Regions from separate parts of the Glutamicibacter sp. NPDC087583 genome, predicted to be linked through region 1. Evidence: riboswitches for the same ligand, from Rfam matches in the RefSeq annotation. Region 1 holds a riboswitch; each other region holds the start of a gene.
What was found. Region 1 has a riboswitch for S-adenosylmethionine ahead of ACIOU9_RS08455 (O-acetylhomoserine aminocarboxypropyltransferase/cysteine synthase family protein). Riboswitches for the same ligand answer to the same signal wherever they lie in the genome.
Positions count from the first base shown of each region.

Region 2: another riboswitch for S-adenosylmethionine. It lies ahead of ACIOU9_RS15690 (ABC transporter substrate-binding protein); the one in region 1 lies ahead of ACIOU9_RS08455 (O-acetylhomoserine aminocarboxypropyltransferase/cysteine synthase family protein).
Region 3: another riboswitch for S-adenosylmethionine. It lies ahead of ACIOU9_RS08960 (hypothetical protein); the one in region 1 lies ahead of ACIOU9_RS08455 (O-acetylhomoserine aminocarboxypropyltransferase/cysteine synthase family protein).

Region 1 is NZ_JBIUWY010000002.1:485,923-492,108, forward strand. It holds gene ACIOU9_RS08450 (cystathionine gamma-synthase) at 1-492, opposite strand, end outside; gene ACIOU9_RS08455 (O-acetylhomoserine aminocarboxypropyltransferase/cysteine synthase family protein) at 489-1,805, opposite strand; SAM riboswitch class I at 1,894-1,984, opposite strand; gene ACIOU9_RS08460 (LysR family transcriptional regulator) at 2,217-3,158, opposite strand; gene ACIOU9_RS08465 (DUF1852 domain-containing protein) at 3,282-4,274, shown strand; gene ACIOU9_RS08470 (methionine synthase) at 4,306-5,346, shown strand; gene ACIOU9_RS08475 (hypothetical protein) at 5,884-6,186, opposite strand, start outside.
Region 2 is NZ_JBIUWY010000007.1:99,650-105,835, reverse strand. It holds gene ACIOU9_RS15690 (ABC transporter substrate-binding protein) at 1-1,341, opposite strand, end outside; SAM riboswitch class I at 1,465-1,556, opposite strand; gene ACIOU9_RS15685 (NAD(P)H-binding protein) at 1,842-2,705, shown strand; gene ggt (gamma-glutamyltransferase) at 2,921-4,744, shown strand; gene ACIOU9_RS15675 (LLM class flavin-dependent oxidoreductase) at 4,825-6,186, opposite strand, start outside.
Region 3 is NZ_JBIUWY010000002.1:605,469-611,654, forward strand. It holds gene ACIOU9_RS08940 (APC family permease) at 1-998, opposite strand, end outside; gene ACIOU9_RS08945 (hypothetical protein) at 1,105-1,521, opposite strand; gene ACIOU9_RS08950 (helix-turn-helix domain-containing protein) at 1,658-2,224, opposite strand; gene ACIOU9_RS08955 (DinB family protein) at 2,358-2,945, shown strand; SAM riboswitch class IV at 3,013-3,126, shown strand; gene ACIOU9_RS08960 (hypothetical protein) at 3,142-3,408, shown strand; gene ACIOU9_RS08965 (VIT1/CCC1 transporter family protein) at 3,463-4,566, shown strand; gene ACIOU9_RS08970 (LOG family protein) at 4,630-5,820, opposite strand; gene ACIOU9_RS08975 (DEAD/DEAH box helicase) at 5,907-6,186, shown strand, end outside.

The DNA.
Region 1 (6,186 bases):
GCGGGCGATGGCCGCCCAGCCGGCCAGGTCGGCGATGCCCAGCAGCGGGTTGGACGGGGTTTCCACCCAGAGCAGCGCGGTGTTCGGGCGTACTGCCGCGCGCACCGCGTCCAGGTTGGTGATGTCTACCGCCGAAGAGCTGATCCCCCATTTGCCGTGCAGCTTGGAGATCAGCCGGTTGGTGCCGCCGTAGCCGTCGGCACCCAGCACGATGTGATCGCCAGGCGCCAGCACTGCGCGCAGCAGCGCGTCTTCGGCGGCGATGCCCGAAGCGAAGGAGAAGCCGGCGGCGCCGCCTTCCAGCGCGGTGAGCTGGGATTCGAACCCGTTGCGGGTCGGGTTGGAACCGCGCGAGTATTCGTGCCCGGCGCGCAGCACGTTGATGCCGTCCTGGATGAAGGTGCTGGTCTGGTAGATCGGCGGGATCACCGCACCGGTGTGCGGGTCCTTGTGCTGGCCGGCGTGGACTGCGAGGGTGTTGAAGCCGCTCATGCGAAGCTCACTTCCTTGGTTTCGTTTAGCGCTGACTGGGTCGAGGCCAGTGCGTGATCCAGTGCCTGGGTGATATCTGCCAGCAGGTCGGCCGGGTCTTCCAGGCCCACCGAAAGGCGCAGGGTGGAGGTGTTCAGGCCGGCGGCGGCCAGTTGCGCTTCCGAGAGCCGGCAGTGGGTCATGGTGGCTGGGTGCGAAATCATGGTACGGGTATCCCCCACATTGGCGGCCAGGGAAATCAGCTGCAGCCCGTCGATTACCGGGGAAACCAGCGATGGGTGGGCCAGCTCGATGGCCACCACGCAGCCAGTGCCCTTCGGGGTGAGACGTTGGGCCAGCTCGTGGCTCGGGTGGCCGGGCAGGGACGGGTGGTGGATGGCCGCGATGCCCGGGTGGGCCGAGAGCTCTTGAATCAGGGTGGTGACGCTGCGCTGCACGTGCCCGGCGCGTACCGGCAGTGTCTCGATTCCGGCCAGGATTCCCTGGGCGCTAGCCGGGGCGAGCGTCGGGCCCAGATCGTGCAGGAACTTGGAACGCACCAGCATCGCGTAGGCGGCCGGTCCGTGGCGTTCAAGCAGCGAGGTGTTGTTCAGCCGAACCCGCGGGGCGGCGATCTGCGGCCAGCGGGCGGTATCGGAGAAGTCGAATTTGCCCGAGTCCACCACGATCCCGCCGAGCACGGAGCCGTGTCCGGCCAGGCCCTTGGTGGCTGAGTGCACCACGATGTCGGCGCCGAAATCCAGTGGCCGAATATTCAGCGGGGTGGCCAGGGTGTTGTCGACCACCACCGGGATGTTGTGCTCGTGGGCGATCGCCGCGATGGCGGGCAGGTCGGCCACGGTGCACAGCGGGTTGGAGACGGACTCCAAGAAGAACGCCCGGGTGTCTTCCTCGATGGCCGAAGCCCAGGCGGCGGGATCGGCCTGGTCGACAAAGTTGATGCGGATCCCGAAGTCGGCGAAGGTGTCGGTGAACAGATCCACGGTGCCGCCGTACAGCGAGGAGGAAGCCACGATGTGCTTGGGGCCCTGGGTCAGCGCCAGCAGGGACAAGGCCACGGCGGCCTGCCCGGTGGCGGTGGCCACCGCGTGGGTCCCGCCTTCCAGGGCGGCTACGCGCTGCTCGAGGATGGACACGGTGGGGTTGCCGGTGCGCGAGTAGGTGAAGCCTGCCTGGCGCAGCGCGAACTTCTCGACCGCTTCGGCATGCGTCGCGAATTGGTACGCCGCGGAATTGTGCAGTGGCGGCAGCATCGGGCGGAAGTCTCCGCTCGGGCGGTACCCTGCGTGCACCGCGTCGGTTTCCTGGCTCATGGCTCCTCCTCGATTCTCTGCGAGGGAGTGCACCGATTGGCATCGTGCGGCGGCACGAAGCACAGCACGCAAAAACGCGTTCGGAACTGCTCCATCGTTCCTGGCGGTAGCACCTTTCGGTTTCCCGATGGTTGCTGCGGCGTCTTCGAGCCAGATCTCTCAGCCGCTCTTGATGGTTTGTTGTTCTTCCATGGTTGGCTATCCGCCGCAAACGGTGCAAGCGGTATCCGGCGCCCGGCTTCATACAAGGCCGCCACGCTTCATATGTCGTCGCCTTGTCATGATGACGCGGGGGCCTGACCCCTTTTATGACGCGAGCTTTTGAGCGGAATCGTTGTGATGTAGAGGTTTTGCTGGAAGTTTGTGACGAAGTGCAGGTGCTCAATGACCGGCGGTTACGCTGCTGGCGGCTCAGCCGAGCACTTCTACCCCGAAGCTGGCGACCACGGTGCGCACTTCTTGCAGGTAGCGCTGGGCCTGGTCGGTGAGCGGGATGGCGGCGTGGTCAATCCAGCCGATCTCGATGCGCTCCTCGATGGCCAGCGGGATGGCAACGATGGAGGGATCCAGTTCGTCGCTGATGATGCCGGTGGAGATCGTGTAACCGCCCAAGCCGATCATCAGGTTGAAGATGGTGGCGCGGTCCGAGACCTGGATTTCGCGTTGGCTGGAGCGCGTGGAGAGCACCTCCTCGGCGAAGTAGAAGGAATTATTCGCGCCCTGGTCGAAGGTCAGCCGGGGCAGGTCTTCGAGGTCTTCGAGCGTGACCTGGGTTCGGGTGGCCAGCGGGTTGCTGCGCGAGATGAAGATATGCGGATCGGCCAGGAACAGCGGGTGGAAGACCAGCCGGGATTCGCGCAGCAGCTTGTCGATGACCTTCCGGTTGAAGTCGTTGCGGTACAGGATCCCGATGTCGCTGCGCAGCGTGCGCACGTCCTCGATGATCTGCTCGGTGCGGGTCTCGCGCAGCGAAAACTGGTACTCCTCGGCCCCGCTGGCCTGCACCATCCGCACGAAAGCGTCCACCGAAAAGGAGTAGTGCTGGGTGGAGACGCCCAGCAGCCGCCGGGCCGAGGGGCGGCCGAGGTACCGATGCTCAAGAAGCTCCACCTGCTCGAGGACCTGTCGGGCGTAGCCGAGGAATTCCGCGCCTTCGGCGGTGAGCGTCACTCCCCTGGCCGAGCGCATCAGCAAGGTGCGCCCCACCCGCGATTCAAGCTCCTTCATCGCTGAGGACATGCTGGGCTGTGCGACGTAAATGAGGTCGGCGGCAGCCGAGATCGACCCCTCTGAGGCGACCGCCACGAAATAGCGAAGTTGCTGCAGCGTCAATCCATTTGATCCCTGAACCATAGCCAGAGTCTATATGAATCCATAGTTATATCGAGTTACCCGATATCAAGAATCACCCTGCATGATTGACGCATCGACTTCCCCTCGGCCCACCACGGTCCCCTCAGATACAGATTGGCCATCATGGCAGACGCGTTGACCTTCAGCATTAGCACCACTAAATTCGACGAGAATTACACCCCTTCAGCAAATTCGCGCATCACCACGAACTTCGCCAATTTGGCACGTGGAGAGCGCCGCGCAGAGAACCTGAACAATGCTTTAAAAATGATCAACCGCCGCTTCAATTCCTTGGCTCACTGGGACAATCCCCAAGGAGACCGCTATGCGCTGGAATTGGAAATCATTTCTGCAAATGTGCATTTCACTGCCGATAATATCGACCAGAAGTTTCCCCTTTTAGAAGTCCTTGAAACCACGATCGTGGATAAACTCCTTGGCACTCGAACCCAGGGCATGGTCGGAAATAATTTTTCTTCTTATGTCCGCGATTACGACTTCAGCGTGGTGCTTCCAGCTTCGTGTAATGACAGCGGAGCTCCGGTGCTTCCGGAAGATTTTGGCGATCTCCATGGACAGCTCTTCCAGCATTTTTTGAACTCACAGGCGTACCGTGAGCGTTTTGCCCAGCTGCCGGTGGTCAGCATCAGCGTCTCGACTTCCAAGACCTATTTCCGCACCGGCAACAGCCATCCAGTGCTCGGTTTGGAGTACCAGCAGGATGAAAATTCATTAACCGACGCGTACTTCGGAAAAATGGGTTTGAGCGTGCGCTACTTCATGCCGCCGGGTGCCGTGGCTCCGCTGGCGTTCTACTTCCGCGGTGACCTGCTCAACGATTACACCAATCTGCAGTTGATCAGCCTGATCAGCACCATGGAGACCTTCCAGAAGATCTACCGTCCGGAAATCTACAACGCCAACGCGGCAGCGCCTGCTGTGTACCACCCGAGTCTAGGCGCCCAGGATTTCTCCCCTACCCGCGTTTTTTATGACCGCGAAGAACGAACCCAGCTAGGCAAGATCCAAGGGAAGTTCACCGAAGAGCATTTCATTATTCCGAATCGCGAACTGCTCGAATCCTGGGCTGCCAACTGTGCAGTCCCCACCGCCTAATCAATTATCTTAGGAATCCGAAGGACCAATTATGACCAATTCCCTGCTTCCAACCTCTATCGTCGGCTCCCTGCCCAAGCCTTCATGGCTTTCTGAAACCGAGACCCTGTGGTCTCCGTGGAAGCTGGAAGGAACGGCGCTGGCCGAGGGCAAGCAGGACGCGATGCGTGCCGCGGTGCTGGAGCAGACCCGCCGCGGCATCGACATCATTTCCGACGGGGAGCAAACTCGCCAGCACTTCGTGACCACCTTCATTGAGCACCTGTCAGGGGTTGACTTCGAGAACAAGCAGACCGTGTTGATCCGCGACCGCTACGAGGCCAACGTGCCCAGCGTTGTCGGCGCGGTGGAACGCAAAGCCCCGGTCTTCGTAGAAGATGCAAAGTTCCTACGCACACTGACCGACCGACAGATCAAGTGGACACTGCCCGGTCCGATGACCATGGTGGACACCCTGCACGACGGCTACTACGGCAGGCGCGAAAAGCTGGCCTGGAAGTTCGCGTCCATCCTGAACCAGGAAGCCAAGGAATTGGAAGCCGCAGGGGTGGATGTCATCCAGTTCGACGAACCTGCCTTCAACGTCTTCTTCGACGAGGTGGCCGACTGGGGCGTGGCCGCTCTGGAACGCGCCTGCGAAGGATTGAAGGCTGAGACCGTGGCACATATTTGTTTCGGCTACGGCATCAAGGCAAACAATGATTGGAAAGCAACTCTGGGCACCCAGTGGCGTCACTACGAGAAGTCCTTCCCGCTGCTGCAGCGCTCGACCATCGACACTATTTCGCTGGAATCCCACCATTCGAATGTTCCGCTGGAGGTCGTGGAGCTGGTGCGCGGCAAGCGGGTCATGCTTGGCGCAATTGACGTGGCCAACCAGCAGATCGAGACACCGGACAAGGTGGCAGAAACCCTGCGCAAGGCACTGGAGTATGTAGATGCAGACAAGCTCATCCCAAGCACCAACTGCGGCATGGCGCCATTTCCCCGCGATGTGGCACTGGCCAAGCTCAGCGCGTTGAGCGCCGGCGCCTCAGTGCTGCGCGAGGAGCTTGTCGGCGCCCGCGTCTAAGCCGGCTGAATCATAACTTTTGCTGCCAGCAGAAGACTTCAAGGCAGCGTTGCACGGGCACCCCGTGGGGTTGCAATGACCGCCGCGGATTCGGGCAAAGGTCCAGTGGTTCTGACTGCAGCGTCGGTAGCTTCGGCCAGCGAGCAGTTACTGCTACAGGTGTTCTCGGTTTAGGCTGGGTCTCTGTAGTGCTGGGCCGAACCGAAACTGTGGCTATGAATTTCCTGGTTTCCCAGGTAGCGAAGTGGCGAAATTGGGTGTACCCAACGGTATCGGCCGCTTTGCCTAGAAGCTGACCTGGAGCGGCTGAACACCGACGAAACGAAGCTCAAACATGTACGGGGCGACTGCCTTGCTAAATCGACAAGCGCAATCCGATCGGAGAATCAACTTTACTTGCCGCCCTCGCCACACTTTACAGAGCCCTCACCGACGATCAACAACATGAATTACGTCGGCATTAATCGATTCGAAATTATGCAGAACTTCGATATCTTCGCTTGATATCACAAAAGTTGCAATTCATTGTTGCCTTCACTACTTGAATTGAAAATCGCGGTACGAACTCTGTACATTAAAACGCCGCCCATCTTTACGGCGCTGCAGAAAACCAGCAACAGTGTCGACGTCCTTGGGATGCATCCCGAGTGCACGGCATTTTGCACGAACTTGTTCCACGCTGATTGAAACCCAGCGCTCAGGTTGGTTCATCATGTCAGCTTTAAGCATGTCTTCTTCATTCCATTTCAGCCCTGACGAATAGCCGGCTGCCATTCGCGCGACATGCTCAAGGATGCTGTCGACCCCGTTAGGAAGTGGTTCACCCGTGTCCTTCACGGT
Region 2 (6,186 bases), on a different contig from region 1:
GCGGGTGCCGAAGAACTCCACTTTGTCGTCGACAAGCGCGTTGGTCAGGAAAGTATTGTCCGCCGCGCGGTTGACCAGCTGGACGCCAATCTCTCGCCATTGCTGTTCAATCAGTTCGAACGCTGGCTTGATGACCACGGAGTTATTGGAGGTGGAGACCGTTACTTCCAGTTTCTTTCCGTCCTTCTCGCGAATGCCATCCGCGCCCGGCTTCCAACCGGCTTCATCCAATAATTGCTTGGCCTTTTCTGGGTTGTACGCCAGTTCGGAAGATAGGTCTACGAAACCTGGAGCCTTATGGTTCAGGATCGATCCGGAGATGACGTAGCTATCCGAGAGAACGGTTTCCTTAATGGCCTGGCGGTCGATTGCAATCTGCAGCGCTTGGCGGACTTTGACGTCTTCAAGCTTTCCCGAGCCAACACGTACTGCTGCGTGGTTGGTGGTCAGGTCTACGCCTTCAGCAGCTAACACCTTGCCACCGTTGGTACCCAGCACTTGTTCATCCACCGGTTGCAAGCCTCGGACGAGATCTACCTGCGCGGACTGAACTGCCCCGGCACGGCTAGCTACCTCAGGAAGGTATTTGATAACCAAGGTATCCAGGTATGCATCGCCCTGGTTAGAGGCAGATTCTGGTGCCCAAGCGTAGTCATCGCGGCTGGTGAAAACCACTTCTTCATCAGGCTTTTCCGATTCAAAGACAAACGGTCCGGAACCAACAATCTTGGAGATCGAGGACTGCGCGGCGTTATCCAGTTCAAGGGTTTTCGGGGACACCAATCCAGCAGTTACTGAAGAAGTCGCCCGAAGGAAATTGGCATCCGGACGCTTGAGCGTGACCTTGACCTTGTTGTCCCCAACGACCTCTGCCGACTTGTAGGCGGCAAAGTCAACGTTCGGTGCAATCTGAGCTTCCTTGATGCCCTGACCCAGCGCGTCCAGGTTCAGTTTCACGGCTTTGGCATCCAGTTTGGATCCGTCTGAGAAGGTGACTCCGTCGCGAATGGTGAACGTGAACTCGGTCTTGGCATCGTTGGCTTCGAATCCGCTGGCGATCCAGCCAACCAGCTTGCCAGCTTCCACGTCGTAGTAGGTCAGGCGATCAAGGACGGAATTCAGTACGTTGGCCTTCTCATAGAAACGCGCTGCCTGAGTCTGCCAATTGTTGATGGGGGTAACTTCAGCAAAAGTGAAGGTACCGCCTTCTACTGGTTCCCCTGGATCGGCTGCTGCTTCAGCGGCGCCAGTAGTATTGGCGTTGTTTCCGCATGCAGTGAGTGACAAGCCCAGAACGGCAAGGATTGCAGTGGCCTTCAGGCCAAAATGTGCTGTACGCATGGTTACAGATGTCCTCTCGGTTGGTGCCCCGAGGATTACGCATAGATTCCCTGTACGTTCTGCCTTGATTCCGGGACTACCCACGGCGAGTTTCTTCCGGCAGACCGTTGAGAAATTTAGCAATCTCCATCGGTCCTGGCCTTAGCACCGCTCCCGTTTACGGGTGGTTGCTGCGACTTCAACGAGCCAGGTCTCTCGGTCGCTCTGGATGGGGTGTCCGGCTGTACCGGCCGAACAGTTCAAGTCTGCAACCCCTGAATTCAGCAGACAAGCGTTACGTAAGCAGGGGTCATGAAGTCGCAGAACGCGTCCTGAAACAGCCGATACACGTCATGCTGCGCGTCATAAAATGCAATGCGCCGGACATAAAACGCTTTGTGACGCCAACTGTGGACAGATCCATGCGAATCCTTGCTTAATCGGCATTCCCATTCGATGGTTCCGGGAATTACCTCACGTCCTCGCCGGTTGTAGCAGATGCAGACCAACGAGAGGACCCCATGAAGATCGCAATTACCGGTGCCACCGGACAGCTTGGAAATCTAGTCATCGACGCGCTGCTTGCGCGCGGGGCGAATGCCGCTGATCTGGTCGCCATTGGCCGCTCCGAGCAGAAGCTGGAACCACTGGCAGGCAAAGGCCTGGAAACCCGCGTTGCCGATTACAACGCCCAGCCAACTCTCGTGTCCGCACTCGAAGGCATAGACAAGCTGCTGCTGATTTCGGCCAGCGAGGTGGGCCAGCGCGTTGCCCAGCATGAGAACGTCATCAACGCGGCCAAGCACGTGGATGTCTCGCTGATCGCCTACACCTCAATTGCCAACGCCCTGTCCGGCGGCATGAAGCTCGCCGACGAGCACATCGCCACCGAACGGCTGCTGGCCGGATCCGGCATCGACTACGTGCTGTTGCGCAATGGATGGTACATCGAGAACTACACCGACCAGCTGATGGGCTACCTCAACAGCGGCACGGTGCTCGGTGCCGCCGGCGATGGCAAGATCAGCGCTGCCGCCCGTGCAGACTATGCGGATGCCGCTGCGGCCGTGCTGCTTTCCGAGGAGGACCAGAACGGCAGGATCTACGAGCTGGGCAGCGATAAGCCATTCACCCTCGCCCAGCTTGCTGGCGCGGTTGGCGCTGCCGCCGGCCAGGACATCGCCTACCAGGAAATGGATCCAGGGCAACTGGAAAAGATCTACGCTGATGCCGGCGTCCCCGGACCGTTCGCGCACATCCTCGTCGATACCGACATGCGCATTCGAGAAGGAGCGCTGGAAGTGGACTCCGGGGAGCTGGCTCAGCTGATCGGCCGCGCCCCGGCTTCCTTGGGCAAAGTCATCAAGGACAACCTGGACAAGTAGCCCAGGTGCACTAGGGTTCCAGCGGGCAGGCATTGGCGGCGATCGAGGCCGCGGTGCCTGCCCGCCGCTTTAACGCGTCACAACCCGGAATATTCGCGCGGCAATGCCGAAATTGCCGCGCAAACCCATGGTGCTGCGTGTCACAACCGCGCGGCGAGTTCCCGCTCCCGTAAATTTGCGCATACTTCATCCCCACCTGCAGAGGAGATCAAAGCATGCCACGAGTACGTTTAAGATCAGTTGCCTGCGCGGCAGCCATCGCCTTGGGCCTGGGAGCTTTCTCAGCGCTTCCGGCGAGCGCCGAACCACGGCACACCCAGAAGGACCCGACCGCCATCGGCACTGGAGGCGCAGTCTCGTCGGTCGATCCGGAAGCCACCGCTGCCGGCATCGAAATCCTGCGCAAGGGAGGCAACGCTGTCGATGCGGCTGTGGCAACCGCGGCGGCACTGGGCGTCACCGAACCCTATAGCGCAGGCATTGGCGGCGGCGGATACTTCATGCACTACGATGCGAAGTCGGGCAAGGTCAGCACCATCGACGGCCGCGAAACCGCACCGGCAGGCATTGCGCATGATGCATTCATCGATCCTGAAACCGGCGAGCCGTATAACTTCACCCCGGAACTGGTCACCAGTGGCGTGTCCGTGGGCGTGCCCGGGACCTTGGCCACGTGGCAGCGCGCACTGGATAATTGGGGTTCGCAGAACCTGAAACAGGTTCTGCGGCCGGCAACCCAGATCGCTTCACGCGGCTTTGTCATTGATGAGACGTTCCGTGAACAGACCCTGGATAACAAGGAACGATTCGCCGCGTTCACCTCCACGAGCGAATTGTTCTTGCCCGGCGGAGATGCCCCGGAGGTCGGGAGCATTTTCAAGAATCCGGATCTCGCACACACCTACCGGATGCTGGCCAAGCAAGGCCTCCAGGGATTCTATGAGGGCGAATTGGCTGCCGAAATCGCCCTAACGGTGCAGGCTCCGCCAAAGAGCGAAGACACCGCCCTCCCGGTTCCCGCAGGGCAGCTGGGCACTGCCGACCTGGCCGGCTACGAAGTGGTGGAGCAGGCACCAACTAAGGTGGACTACCGGGGCTATGACGTCTTCGGCATGGCTCCTTCGTCCAGTGGCGGAACGACCATCGGCGAATCGCTGAACATTCTGGGCGAGTTCGATTTGCCAGCTATGGAAGCACCCGATGCCTTGCATCATTATTTCGAGGCAACTGCGCTCGCCTACGCTGATCGCGGCAAGTACGTCGGCGACCCCGCTTTCACCAACGTCCCGACCCAGACGCTGACGGACAAATTATTCGGTACGGATCGTGCTTGCGCCATTGATCCGGAGCAGGCTGCAACGAAGCCGGTCGCTCCGGGCGACCTTGAAAACTATGATGGCCAATGCCCCGCTGCCACCAGCGAACCGGTAGAAGAGCAGGATACGGAAAACATCTCCACCACCCATTTGTCGGTCGTGGATCGTTGGGGCAATGCCGTTTCCTACACTTTGACCATCGAACAGACCGGTGGCTCGGGCATGGTGGTTCCCGATCGCGGATTCTTGCTGAACAACGAGCTGACCGATTTCTCCACGGTGTACGACCCGCAGGATCCGAACCGCATTGAACCTGGCAAGCGCCCACGTTCCTCGATGGCTCCAACCATTGTCTTGCAGGACGGCGATCCGGTGCTGGCCATCGGTTCCCCCGGCGGTTCAACCATCATCACCACGGTTCTGCAGACCCTGGTGAACCGCATCGACCTGGGCATGAGCATCAGCGAAGCCATCGCCGCTCCGCGTGCTTCCCAGCGCAATACGGCCGCTGTCACCGCGGAACCGGAGTTTATCGAAGCCCACGGTTCCGCGCTCGAAGCCTTCGGCCACAAGCTCACGCCAGCTGGCGATTCCTTCACTCCGCAGGCGGAAATCGGAGCGGTTGAAGCGGTGGAAATCGCTGCCGATGGCACGCTCACCGCAGCGGCCGAGCCCACGAGGCGCGGCGGCGGTTCAGCCATGGTGCTGAAGCCAACCGAATAGGCCCGCAGGCAGATGGCGGCCCCGGCGACTTCTTCCGAAGTTGCCGGGGCCGCCATTTGCTGCGCTATCAGGCTATGCGCCTAGGCCTGCGCAGCCATCCGGTTGGCGATCTTGTACTGGGCTGCGCGGTGGGTGTCCTTCACGCGGTCTCCCTCGCCGAACATCTTGTGGCGCAGCGAGCCCTCGGTGTATTCGGTCTTGTAGACCCCGCGCGCCTGCAGCTCGGGAACCACGTACTCGACGATGTCCTCGAAGGTGCCCGGTGTGACGGCATAGGCGAGGTTGAAGCCGTCCACGTCGGTGTACTCCACCCAGTCGATGAGCTTCTCGGCTACCTCGGCGCCGGAACCGACGGAGACCGGGCCGAATCCGCCCACGCCGATCCATTCGGCCAGCTGGCGGATGGTCCACGGCTTGCCGGTATCGCCGCTGGCCTTCTTGAAGGTTTCCACCGAGGACTGGATGGCGTTGGACTTCACGTCGTCGCCGATGACATCGTCGGGGCCGTAGACGGACATGTCGATGCCGGTCCAGCCCGACAGCAGTGCGAGCGATCCCTCGATATCCACGTAGGAGCTGTAGTCCTGGAACTTCGCCTGGGCAAGTTCGGTGGTTTCGGCGGTAATGATGGTCTGCATGGCGAAGACCTTGATGTCGTAGCGGCCACGCCCGGCGGCCTCGGCAGCGTCACGGATCTTGCTGACCGCTTCCTTCAGCAGGTCGCGGGTGGGGCAATTGACGAAGATCGCTTCGGCGTTCGACGCGGCGAACTCGGTGCCGCGCTTGGAGGCGCCGGCCTGGTAGATCACCGGGGTGCGCTGGGTGGACGGCTCGGTGATGGCGATGCCCGGAACCTTGAAGTACTTGCCTTCGTGCTCGATCGGGTGCACCTTGGCCGGGTCGGTGTAGACGCCGGTGGCCTTGTTGTTCTGCACCGCGTCGTCTTCCCACGAGCCTTCGAGCAGCTTGTAGACCACCTCGAGGTACTCATCGGCGTGGTTGTAGCGCTCGTCGTGCTCCATCTGGTCTTCCTGGCCCATATTGCGGGCCGCCGATGGCAGGTAGCCGGTGACGACATTCCAGCCCACGCGGCCGTTGGTCAGGTGGTCCAGGGTGGCCAAGCGGCGGGCGAAAGCGTACGGGTGCTCATAGGCGGTACCTGCGGTGACGCCGAAGCCGAGGTTCTCGGTCACAGCGGCCATGGCGGAAACCAGCATCATCGGGTCGTTGACCGGCGCCTGCGCGCCGGAGCCCAGCGGGGTCACGTTGGTGCCCTTGTACACGTCGTAGGTGCCCAGCACGTCGGCAAGGAACAGCCCGTCGAACTTCCCCTTTTCCAGCACCTTGGCCAGGTGGGTCCAGTAGCCCAGGGTGTTGTAGGTCGAGGCCTTGTCCTGCGGATGGCGCCACAGGCCCGGCGACTGGTGCACCACGCAGTTCAT
Region 3 (6,186 bases), 120 kb from region 1:
AACCAGCGTGGCAGCATCCCGGAACTGGCCATCGCGTACATCAGCCGCGAAGCACCCATCAGCAACGAATTCCACGAGGTGAGGATGCCGGCAATGCCGCCGGCGATCAGCACCTTTGACATGATTTCGGAATTGAACAGTGCCCCCATCGCGTCGGCAGTGGCAAGTTCGGATCCGGCGAGCGCCGAAGCGCCCATTCCCGAGGCGGTGGCCAGGATGATCCCCACATACCAGGCGGTGGCGATCAGCACCGAAATCACCACATACTTGCCAATTTTTCGCGGGGCGATGTCGCATTCCTCGGCGGACTGCGGGATCACGTCGAAGCCGACGAACATGAACGGCACCACGATCATCACGCCGAAGAAGCCGGCCACCCCGTTTTCGAAGAATGGTTCCATATTCCTGCTCTCGCCTCCGGTGAATGCGCCAGCAAGCAGCATTGCGCCGATGACGAAGAGGAAGAGCACCACGAAGGTCTGCACTACACCGGCGGTCTTGATGCCCCGGATGTTAATCCAGGTGATCGCTATCGCACCGGCGACACCGACCAGCGCCCAAGTCAGGTAGACCTCTGAGCCAGCGATCTCCCATAATCTGATCTGCGAAAGCTCCGGGAAGAGATAGAGCACGGATTTGGGCAGTGCCACTGCTTCAAAGGCCACGATCGTGATGTAGCCGCCGACGATGGCCCACGAACCGGCAAAAGACCAGCGGGCGCCCATGGCGCGCAGCAAGTAGTTGTGCTCACCGCCTGCTTTCGGCATGGCCGCAACGAGTTCGGCATAGGTCAGGCCGACTACTGCCATGATGCCACCGCCAACCAGCATGGCCAGCGTGGCTCCGAACGGGCCGGCGGTGGTGATCCAGTCGCCGGTGAGCACGACCCAGCCAAAGCCGATCATCGCGCCCACGCCTATGGCCAAGGCGTCCCAGCGGCCGAGGACCTGCTTGAGGCCTGGTTCTGCGGTGTGGTTCTTCGCGGTTTTTCCTGACATGGCAACCCCTTCTGGAAAGTTGGTCAGGATCACACTATGCAAAAACGCGCTTAAGGGTATTGGATGTTTTGACTACATTTCAGGCTATTTTGCCCAAATCGGGAGGCTAGGCCTCGCCGGAGCGCTTCTTGCTGGCTTTCACCAGCGCGCGGTCGACCTCGTGAATGCCCAGGCAGAAGCCTGCGGACATGACCAGCGATTTGATAGTCAGTTCGGAAAGGTCATCAGCTACGTACACCAGCTGGATCGGTCCGGCCAGGACCAGCAGGACACCTGTCCACAGCACATACGCCCACGAGGTGCGCGCCTGCGCCATCACCGGGAAGCGTGCCCGTCGGCGAATCGTCCGCACGCCAATGGTGACAATGACGACGGCCAGAATCGCGGCGCCAATGAAGAAGAAATTGCGTTGGGTGCGGATCCAGGTCAAGGTGGTGCCAATAAGAACGCCGAAAAGTATCGAAGCCCACCAGCTGATACTGCGCAGTTGATCTTGCGCAGCGGTTGGTTCGCCTGTCCTCACGCCTCTCCCATCACTGATTGTCCCGAGCGCCCGGAACAACGCATCGTTCCTAGAATACGCGGTTCATCTCCCCGCAGACGAACGCGCAGCCGCACTGCGCATGCCGTGCCATGGCAGCAAGCGCAAGGGATTGGCGTCATGAGAGGATCAGCGTCCAGGTAACCACGGCAACCTCATCAGAATCGTTTTCCCAGCTATGCGGTTCACGCCCGGGGAAGGTGATCGTATCGCCTGCTTCGAGTTCTACGCGCTGATCAGGCAATACCAGGATGAATTTTCCAGCGATCACGTGCAGCACTTCCAGCTCGCAATCCACCGAATACAGCTCCGCTTCACCGGTGCCCTTGGGCGCAATCTCGGCGCGAATCATCTGCACCCGCTTCTCGCTGCGCGGCGTGACCAGCTGCTCCGTGATGCCGTCACCGCCCAGGGAAACACGGGGTGCCTGCTCCAGTCGGACCAGTTTCGTTTCAGGAACCTCGAAGAGGGTACCGACCTCCATGCCCAGCACTTCGCACAACCGCAAAAGAGTGGAAACCGAAGGGCTGGTCAGGTCGCGCTCCACACGCGAGAGGAAACCCTTGGTCAGTCCGGATAGCTCGGCGACCTGGTCAATGGTCATACGCTGGGTCTGGCGCACCCCGCGCAGCCTCGCACCGATATTGATCGCGGCACCGGTTGGTTCAACTGGCAAGGTTTTCATCGTTTGGCTCCTCGACGTTTTCTGCAGCAACAACCGCAACCACTTTGGCTTCAAGGCCTGCGGGGCAAGTTTACCAATGGTAAACACACCGCGCCCTCTACCGCGAGACTGCAGCGCTCACTAGACTCTGCCCATGGACAGCACCAAGGACAAGCTCTGCGGGTACCTGAACGACGCGCGCGAGAATGCGATCTACAAGGCAGAAGGCCTCGCCGAACACCTGGCACGCACTCCGCTCACCCCTACAGGCACCCATATCCTGGGAGTACTGCACCATTTGGCGATCAATGAATACGAATATTTCGGCACCTGCCTCAAGCGCAGGGCCGATGACCGCTACGTTCGCGAATTCATTGCGCCGCATGATCCCGACGCGGATTTCCTCCCGCCAGCAGATATGGATGCGCAACAGCTGATCGGCCTGTATCGGAAAGCCATCGCCTTCGCCGATGAAGCCATCAGCGATCTGCCCCTGGACTGTCCCGTAGAGGTACCGTGGTGGGGGCCAGCTGGCAAAACCACCTTGGACCACCTGCTCATCCATGCGCTCGCCGAAACCTCCCGGCATGCAGGGCATCTGGATATTATCCGCGAGCAGCTCGATGGCCGTGCTGGCTGGACCGCGCAACTGGATCTGCTGCCCGGCTACACCGCGGGGCAATGGGCCGAACAACGCGAGAAGCTGCAGCAACTGGCCAATGCCTTTGCCCCGGGCAGCTGAGCCGCAGTCATATTACGCATTCGGACTTCACCGGGCCCTACCGCCGGCGGTACCATCGGAAATGTTGCTTCACGAGACGCGGCGCCAAGCTCCGACTGGCCGCGCACCAACCCCAAGTTCATGGGTGGTTCGGATGAGGAAGCGGTCCGCGCATCAACAGGTGCACGGGCAAGAGCTCGCAAGAGAGTTGACCTCCATGGCATATCCGATTCTGCCCGTCATCGACCGCCAGACCGGCCAAGTGCAGTTCAAGGCCGAGGGGCGCTGGCGCACCCGCTACGTTGCAGATCCGCTCAGGCTTGAACGGCTCATTGCCCGTTGCGCCCGCAGGCCGACCTATGATCCGGCCACTTCTGAATTGCAGCTGGTGCTGCCGGTAGCCGGAAATCCCGCGGGCAAGAGAATTGCTTTTAGCCTTGCCAAATTCCCAAGTGCAGGAGCCCTGACTAAACTGGGTGGTTGATCCGATCCACGGGTTTCATTGGAAAATCCATGTTCCAGGAGAGTCATCGTCGCGATGCCACAGCACCCAGAAACCGAACCTACCAAAGCGCAGATCCAGCGATGGCGCAAGTATCTCGCAGATGAAGTCGCCGAAGGCTCCATCTACAGGGCCCTCGCGGAAAAGAAAACCGGTCAAGAACGGCAAATCCTGCTGGGCCTTGCAGAGGCGGAAGCCCGCCACGAATCCCACTGGCGCGTCCTGCTCGGCGAGCATTTCAAGGAAGTCCGCCCGTCGCTGCGACGCACCATGCTGCGTTTCCTGGCATTGCATTTCGGTTCGGTCTTCGTGCTGGCCATGGCCCAGCGCTCCGAAAGCAGTTCGCCCTACCGCGACGACAAGGACGCCACCGCGCAGATGGCGGCCGACGAACAGGTCCACGAAGAGGTCGTCCGGGCGCTGGCTACAGCAGGCCGTGCGCGCCTTTCGGGCAACTTCCGCGCTGCGGTCTTCGGCGCCAACGACGGGCTGGTTTCCAACCTGGCGTTGATCATGGGTATCGGTGCGACCGGTGTTTCAGCGACCTTCGTGCTGTTCTCCGGTGTTGCCGGTTTGCTGGCCGGCGCACTGTCCATGGCAGCTGGCGAATACGTCTCGGTGCGTTCCCAGCGCGAGCTGCTGACCGCCTCGCGACCAACCCAGGTCACGCTGACCGCCGCCCCGAACCTCGATCTGGACGCCAACGAGCTGGTGCTGATCTACAAGGCCCGCGGCATGAGCGATGAAGATGCAGCGCACCGGGCCGCAGAACGCATGGGCCTGTTCACCTGCGATTGCAACCCCGACTTCTCGTTGAACCCGGAAGGCCGCGGCGAAGAACTCGAGAAGGAGCACCAGGAACTGGGGTCGGCCACCGGCGCGGCGGCCACCTCGTTCATCCTTTTCGCTTCCGGCGCGGTCGTGCCGATCCTGCCTTATATCCTTGGGCTCTCCGGCATGACCGCGATCCTCGTCTCGGTAGTCCTGGTAGGCGTGGCCCTGATGATCACCGGAGGGATCGTGGGACTGCTTTCCGGTGCCTCCCCGCTCAAGCGCGGCCTGCGCCAGCTAGCCATCGGCTGGGGCGCAGCGGCCATCACCTACTGCTTGGGCCTGATCTTCGACGTCAGCATCGGATAGCAGCCTGCTGCGATTCGAATGCCGGTACAGCTTTGGCTCTACCGGCATTTTCCATGCCGTGCTCTAGCTGTTCTCCGGCCGCCGGGTACGCCGGCGCAGGGTTTGCATGCTCTGGATGAACTCCATCGCTTCTTCGGCGGTTTCCACCAGAGCAATCTTCTGTTCCATGACACGGTCCTTGGCCAGGGCCTGAAGCAGCGGCCAAGCAGGCAGATCCCTCGTCCAATAGTCCTTGCCGATCAGCACCATCGGCACCACGCGAGCACCGGTAGCGTAGTAGTTTTCGCAGGCATCCTGGAAGATTTCCTGCACCGTGCCGGCGGCCCCGGGCAGAACTACCAGCCCGCCGTTGGACTGCTCCAGCAAAATCGCTTCACGAATGGAATTGGTGAAGAACTTGGCAATCTGGGTGGCAAACAGATTCGGCGGCTCATGGCCGTAGAACCAGGTTGGCACGCCCAGGGACTGCCGCTGGCTCGGGAAACGCTCCTTGACCATCAGCGCAATTCTCGCCCAGCCGGTGCGCTGATGGATCGCATCTGGCGCTTCGGCCAGCATCTGCAATGCCGTAGCGACATCTTCTTGCCCGTAATCGGCCAGCCACGCACCGGCGTTGGCGGCTTCCATTGCGCCGGGGCCTCCACCGGTGGCGACCGCGTAGCCGGCCCGGGTAATCATGCGCCCAAGCTCCAAAGCTTGCGCATACTGCGCAGTGCCCCGGCTCATCGCATGCCCGCCCATCACCCCGATAATCGGGGTTTCCTTGAACGTGCCCTCGTACACCGCCGAGACCAGCGCCTGGCCAATGTGGTGATCATGCAGGGTTCTTGCCAGCGCATTGCTATCGCTATCGGAATTCACCGCTGCATGCTGCTGGGAGTACGCGTAGATCTTCGCATCAGGCACATGCTCGTAGGTCTGCGTCCGGATCCCCGAGTACAACTCATGCGGCGAATACAAGCCGCGAGCCACCGTCTCGAAGGGAACCTCCTCCCCCGAGCTCATGCACAGCCCGCCAGTGGCTTGCACGATCTGCGCTCCTTGCGCGGAATACTGGCAATCGATGAATAGCGCTTCGGAAAGATCCAAGGATTCCAGCACGGTATCCCGTTCGCGCAGATCAACACGGTGCACTCGCCAGCCTTTTCCGCGTGCGCGGTGGGAAGCCAGCGCTTCGGCTGCGAGACGGTCGAATTCAACGAGCGTCGTTATGTTCACTGCGCGTGCTGGAAGGTAGGGCCACACTTGGGACATGCGTCAACGCTACGTCATAGATAGTGATTATTCACAGAAAGGCCCTTCAACTTTCGCGAAGGCCCGGAACGTGAAACGATGAGAGGATGATTGAATCTGTTCCACCAACCATTGATGCCCGCCACTTATTGGCTTTTCTGGGCAACGTTCCTTTCTTCTATGGAAAGAACCTGGCTGCAGAAGCAAATTCCGTGGTTGACGTGGAATTCGACGAAAGCACCCACCAGATCGAAGGCACCGTCACCGATTCTGGCGAAGAATATTCTCCGATGATCCAGGTCCTCATGGACGGTGGAGAGTGGAAGATCGAATCGTGCGAGTGCACCTGCGACGCACCGGGCATCTGCTCGCACATCGCGGCACTGG